One region of the Rhizobium sp. CB3060 genome, then DNA from elsewhere that is predicted to be linked to it. Evidence: riboswitches for the same ligand, from Rfam matches in the RefSeq annotation. Region 1 holds a riboswitch; the other holds the start of a gene.
What was found. Region 1 has a riboswitch for thiamine pyrophosphate ahead of thiB (thiamine ABC transporter substrate binding subunit). Riboswitches for the same ligand answer to the same signal wherever they lie in the genome.
Positions count from the first base shown of each region.

Region 1 (3,412 bases):
GGATATGCAGACCACGCCCGCGCCACTCGTGGCGGATCATCGCCGCCGGCTGATTCTCTTCTTTTTCCTGATGACCGCCATGTTCATGGCAACCCTCGACAACCAGATCGTATCGACGGCGTTGCCGACCATCGTCGGAGAATTCGGGCACTTGGAACGCTTCGGCTGGATCGGCTCGGCCTATCTGCTGGCCCTATCCGCCTCGATGCCCGTTTACGGCAAGCTCGGTGACCTCTTCGGCCGCAAATATGTGATGATGACCGCCATCGCCATCTTCACCGTCGGTTCGGCCGTCTGCGGCCTTGCAATATCGATGAACACGCTGATCGCCGCCCGCGTGCTGCAGGGCCTTGGCGGCGGCGGCATTCTGGTATCAATCTTCTCCGTCAACGCCGATCTCTTCGAACCGCGCGAACGCGCCCGTTATCAGAGCTATTCCAGCCTAGTGCTGATGGCCTCCGGCGCCATTGGCCCCGTTCTTGGCGGCACGATGAGCGACCTTTTCGGCTGGCGCTCGATCTTCCTCGTCAACGTGCCGATCGGCTTTATCGTTCTGGCCGGCCTCGCCTTCATGCTGCCGTACCGCAAACCGGCCCGCAAGCCGAAGATCGACTATGCCGGCGCGCTTCTCCTTGCGCTGACGACCACCAGCATCGTACTTGCCGCTGACGGCACCGAACTCTTCGGCTCATTGCTTTCGCCGCAATGCCTCGGGATCATCGTCTTCGGTGCGCTCTGCGCGCTGGCCTGGGTTTTCGTCGAACGCCGCGCGCCGGAGCCGATCGTGCCGATGACGCTGTTCCGCAACCCGACCTTCGGCCTGCTGCTGATCATCTCGGTCACCAGCGGCGCGGTGGCAATCGGCATGGTCAATTATTTCGCGCTCTTCCTGCAGACGACGACCGGCCTGTCGCCATCCATGGCGGGTCTGCTGTTCATTCTGTTGACCGGCGGCATCGTCTGCGGTTCGCTTTCTGCCGGCCGGCTGATCTCGATGAGGGGTCGCTACAAGCCCTTCGCCATCGCCAGCGCCGCCTGCAGCACCATCGCCTTCGCCACGCTGGCGCATGTTCACGCCGGCACGCCGATCGTCTTCATCGGCGCCCTGATGCTGCTGCATGGCATCGGCATCGGCCTGGCACAACAAGTCCCGGTCATTGGCGTGCAGAATGCCGCAGCCAGCCGCGACGTCGGTGCCGCCACCGGCGCCGTGACGCTCTCGCGCATGGGCGGCGCCTCGATCGCCATTTCCATCTACGGCGCCATCATCGCCGCCAAGCTCGGCAATATCGGCGTTTCCATTCCCGGTGTCGCCAATATCGAGGAACTGACGCCGAAGATGATGGCGGCCCTGCCGGACGCCACGCGCGAAAGCGTTGCCAATGCCTATGCGAGCGCCTTCAGCCCACTGTTCATGACGGCCGCCGCCATCTGTTTCCTCGGCCTGCTGACGGCGATCTCATTGAAGAACGTGCAATTGCCCGGCTCCGCCAAGAAGCTCGACAGCCAGGCGGCTGCGCACGCAGCCGAGTAAAACGAACGTACTGCAATCGACAGGGGAATCATTCCCCTTGTCATCCCTTCGTCACAGGAATAAACCTGCCAACGCTCTAACGGGGTGCCTTATGTCTTTCGAAGACATCTGGCTGAGAGGCTTTCACCGGCCAACCCGCGGAACCTGATCCGGCTAACACCGGCGGAGGGATTAGACGCGTGACAAAATCATGGCGCCCTTTTCCCGTTCAAAACGAAACCAACGAGGAGGCGCTGTCATGCCCAACCGATCGCTATTGTCACTGTTTACCGGCTTGGCTCTCGCCGCCGGCGCAACGCTTTTCGCCGCCCCGGGCGCCGAAGCCGCCGACAAGACGCTCACCATCTACACCTATGAAAGCTTCACCGCCGACTGGGGTCCGGGCGCCAAGGTCAAGGCCGCCTTCGAGAAGACCTGCGGCTGCACGGTCAATTACGTCAGCGTCACCGACGGCGTGGCGCTGCTTTCTAGGCTGAAGCTGGAAGGCACGGGCACGAAAGCGGACGTCGTTCTCGGCCTCGACACCAACCTCGTCGATGAGGCCAAGGACACTGGCCTGTTCGACGCCAGTGGCATCGACACATCAGGCCTGAAGGTTCCGGGCGATTTCAAAGACGACGTCTTCGCCCCCTATGACTACGGCCATTTCGCCGTCGTCTACGATACGCAGACAGTCAAGAATCCGCCAAAGAGCCTGAAGGATCTGGTCGAGGGCGATCCGTCGCAGAAGATCGTCATCGAGGACCCCCGCACCTCGACGCCGGGCCTCGGCCTGCTGCTCTGGGTCAAGTCGGTCTATGGCGACAAGGCGGCCGATGCCTGGACGAAGCTCAAGGGCCGCATCCTGACCGTGACGCCCGGCTGGTCGGAAGCCTATGACCTCTTCACCAAGGGCGAAGCGTCGATGGTGCTCTCCTATACGACGTCGCCGGCCTATCATATGGTCGTGGACAAGACCGACCGCTATCAGGCGGCCGCCTTCTCCGAAGGTCACTATATCCAGATCGAAGTCGGCGGCCTGATCAAGTCGTCTGCGAACAAGGACCTTGCCCGCGACTTCCTGAAGTTCATGGTTTCGCCCGGCTTCCAGGACACAATCCCGACCAACAACTGGATGATGCCGGTCTCGGCCACCTCCGAACCGCTGCCGGATGCCTTCAGCAAGCTGGTCGTCCCTTCGAAGACCTTCCTGATGAGCCCCGATGTGGTCGAAAAGAACCGCAAGGCCTGGATCGACGAATGGCTGGCCGCCACCAGCACCAATTGATGTCGAGATGCTGCTGACGGCGCCTGAGAAAAGACATGCTATTGCCGGCGGGGCCTTCAGCCTCGCCGGTATCGCGTTTTTCATCGGCCTTGCCATCGTCACCCTGCTTGCCGCTGGCATCGAATCCGCCGGCGGCAATCCGCTTGCCGATCCCTATCTTCTGCGCGTGCTGCGTTTCACCCTGCTGCAGGCAACGCTGTCGACCCTGCTTTCTGTCGCCCTCGCAATTCCGGTCGCCCGCGCGCTGGCGCGGCAACCGCGATTTCTCGGCCGGCTCTGGCTGATCCGCCTGATGGCCGTCCCGATGGGCCTGCCGGTGCTGATCGGCGCGCTGGGCTTGCTCGGCATATGGGGGCGTCAGGGCATTCTCAACCAAGTATTGACGGGGCTCGGCCTAGCGCAGCCGGTCAGCATCTACGGGCTGACGGGCATCCTGCTGGCGCACGTCTTCTTCAACCTGCCGCTCGCCGCCCGCCTGATGCTTGCCGGGCTGGAACGCGTGCCGGCGGAATATTGGCTGATGGCCGGTGGCCTCGGCATGCGCCCCGCCTCCGTCTTTCGTTTCGTCGAATGGCCGGTGCTGCGCGGCCTCATTCCCGGCATCGCGGGCC
Region 1 is NZ_CP104158.1:3,423,655-3,427,066, forward strand. Features, by position in the region: gene N2601_RS16535 (MDR family MFS transporter) at 1-1,534, shown strand, start outside; TPP riboswitch at 1,605-1,722, shown strand; gene thiB (thiamine ABC transporter substrate binding subunit) at 1,773-2,801, shown strand; gene thiP (thiamine/thiamine pyrophosphate ABC transporter permease ThiP) at 2,809-3,412, shown strand, end outside.

Region 2 (3,412 bases), on a different replicon from region 1:
GGCAGGCCAAGATGTTCCTTCGGCGTGACGTAGCAGAGCATCGCCGTGCCGAACCAGCCGATCATGGCAGCGCCGATGCCCGAGGTGATGTGGTCATAGCCCGGCGCGATATCGGTCGTCAGCGGCCCGAGCGTATAGAAAGGCGCCTCGCCACAAACGGCGAGCTGCTTGTCCATGTTTTCCTTGATCTTGTGCATCGGCACGTGGCCGGGGCCCTCGATCATCACCTGGCAATCCTTCGCCCAGGCGATCTTCGTTAGCTCACCGAGCGTTTCGAGTTCGGCAAATTGCGCCGCGTCGTTGGCATCGGCGATCGAGCCGGGGCGCAGGCCGTCGCCGAGCGAGAAGGAGACGTCATAGGCGCGGCAGATATCGCAGATTTCCTCGAAATGTTCGTAGAGGAAGCTCTCGCGATGATGGTGAAGACACCACTTGGCCATGATCGAGCCGCCGCGCGAGACGATGCCGGTCACGCGATTGACGGTGAGCGGGATGTAATGCAGCCGTACGCCGGCATGGATGGTGAAATAGTCGACGCCCTGTTCGGCCTGCTCGATCAGCGTATCGCGATAGATTTCCCAGGTGAGGTCTTCGGCGATGCCGCCGACCTTTTCCAGCGCCTGATACAGCGGCACCGTGCCGATCGGCAGCGGCGAATTGCGGATGATCCATTCTCGGATATTGTGGATGTTGCGGCCGGTCGAAAGGTCCATGACGGTATCGGCGCCCCATCGGGCAGCCCAGACCATCTTCTCGACTTCCTCCGCCATCGATGACGTGACGGCGGAGTTGCCGATATTGGCGTTGATCTTCACCAGAAAATTCCGGCCGATGATCATCGGTTCGCTTTCGGGGTGATTGATGTTGGCCGGGATAATCGCCCGGCCGGCGGCAACTTCCTGGCGGACGAATTCCGGCGTGACATGATCCGGAATATGAGCGCCGAAGCTCTCGCCGTCGCGAATCAGTGCTTCGGCGTTGGCCTTGCGGCCGAGGTTTTCGCGAATGGCGATGAACTCCATCTCCGGCGTAATGATGCCGGCCCGTGCATAAGCGAGCTGGGTGACGGCTTTACCGTCCGTGGCACGTAGCGGCCGGCGTCGCCCTGGGAATTCCGGTGTGAGCCGTTCGCCGCTGACAAAGCCGTTGTCCTCGGGGCGGACATGGCGGCCCACATAGGATTCGACATCGCCGCGGGCGAGCACCCAGTCACGGCGCAGTTGGGGCAGGCCCTGCTCGATGCGGATCTCGGCGCCCTCTATCGTGTAGGGACCGGAGGAATCATAGACGACGACAGGCGGCTCGCCTGCGGTCGGATGGACGCTGATCTCGCGCATCGGTACGCGGATATCGCTATGGATATCTCCAGAAATATGGATCTTCCGCGATGCCGGCATCGGGCCGGTCGTGACGGTCGGGGTAAGATTCTTTGCGGCAATGGTCATGGTTTGAGGCTCCAAATTGCAGTTGGAGACCCAGTCAATCAGCCGGAATGATGGAAAGACGCCGACACGGATTCCACGCATGAATCCAAAGCCTTCGAGCGCTTGCACCGTCCCTACGCCAGTATGAACTGGATCAGGTTCAACGGGTCACTGCGCCCACAATCGGCAAAGCCGTATTGTTCAGCAGTATCTCAGCCCCTTGCCGGGACCCCCCTGGTGAATGTCGGTGATGGTAAAGGGCGCTCGCTAATGATGTCAAGCTTGCTCTCGTTGCGGCTCAGACGTCGAGCGATATCTCTGTCCCGAGCCTGGCTGATGAAAGATGTCCCTATTGGCGGTTACAGGAGGAAATTGGCTTGACTGATTTGCTCAACCATTCTTAATAAACTGATCTGCTGGACCAACCAGTGGACCGGAGGGTGTGATGGACGAAAGTCCGATCTTAACCGAGGTGCCGAATATCGCGCGTGGTCTCGCCCGCCGGACGGCGCGTGACGTTATCGCTCAGAAGCTGATGGTCCTGATAGCAACCAACATGTTGCGGCCGGGCGACGAGTTGCCGGGCGAGCGCGAACTGGCAAGCGTTCTCCATGTCAGCCGCGAAACGGTGCGCGGCGCCATCCAGACCCTGGCCGCGCAAGGTATCATCGCGGTTTCGCATGGCAGCCGCAGCCGCGTTTGCAAGGTCGACCTCAGCCACATCACGGTGACAATCGCCTCCCCCAATGCAATCGACAGCTACGATCTGGAGTCGGTTCACGCGGCCCGTCTCCATGTCGAGCTCAAGGTCGTCGGCGACGCTGCCGAACGGATCGACGATGCGACGCTGGCAAAGTTGCAGGCTCTTCTGGAGGCGCAGCGGCTTGGCGGAGACGATGTGATGCGTTTCCTCATTTGCGACCGCGAATTCCACGTTGCGATCTATCGCGCCGGTGGAAACCCGCTGCTCGCCGACTTTGTCACTGACCTATACACCTACATGATGAATTACCGCCGCAACGCCATGTCCAAGCCGGGCGCTATCGAAGCGAGCTACGACGATCATCTATCGATCTACGAGGCTCTCGCACGGCATGACCGCGATGCCGTCGTCGACGCGTTCCGGCATCATCTGACGCGTATTTACGAAACGACCAAGGTTCTGCTGGCGACCGGCAATACCGGCAATACGGTTTGAGCCGCTGAGCATGAGGAGGTTTGGCTGACATGCATGTGATGGTTATCGGGGCGGCTGGCATGATCGGTCGCAAGCTGGTGGAGAAGATTGGTCTGCAGGCAGATGTGCTTGGCCGCGGGATCGACAGGTTGACGCTTGTCGACGTTGTTCCGCCGCCGGTCCCGGCCGCGCTTGCATCCGTTTCCACGGCGATGACGGCCGATCTTGCCGATGCCAGTAGTGCGACCAAGCTTTCCAGCTTGCGGCCGGATATGATCTTCCATCTGGCGGCGATCGTATCGGGCGAGGCCGAGGCGGATTTCGATAAGGGCTACCATACCAATCTCGATGGCACGCGCTCGCTCTTCGAGGCCATCCGGCACGAGGGGCTGAAGGAGCCCTATAACCCCCGCGTCATCTTTGCCTCGTCGATCGCTGTTTTCGGCCAACCCTTTCCGGAGAAGATCGGCGATGATTTCTTCACGACCCCTCTGACGAGCTACGGTACGCAGAAGGCGATCTGCGAACTGCTGCTTGCCGATTATTCGAGGCGCGGCATCTTCGACGGCATCGGCATTCGCCTTCCGACAATCTGCATCCGCCCCGGCAAGCCCAACAAGGCCGCCTCCGGCTTCTTCTCGAACATTCTGCGCGAGCCTCTTGTCAATCAGGAAGCCGTGCTGCCGGTGGACGAGAACGTCCGACACTGGTTTGCCAGCCCACGCTCCGCGGTCGGCTTCTTCATCCATGCCGCACGCATCGACAGCAGCGAGATCGGACCGCGCCGAAATCTCACCATGCCCGGGCTGTC
Region 2 is NZ_CP104159.1:1,657,855-1,661,266, reverse strand. Features, by position in the region: gene thiC (phosphomethylpyrimidine synthase ThiC) at 1-1,445, opposite strand, end outside; TPP riboswitch at 1,538-1,670, opposite strand; gene N2601_RS26995 (FadR/GntR family transcriptional regulator) at 1,870-2,622, shown strand; gene denD (D-erythronate dehydrogenase) at 2,652-3,412, shown strand, end outside.
Region 2: it holds a riboswitch for thiamine pyrophosphate, as region 1 does, so the genes downstream of both, thiC (phosphomethylpyrimidine synthase ThiC) here and thiB (thiamine ABC transporter substrate binding subunit) in region 1, are expected to answer to the same signal.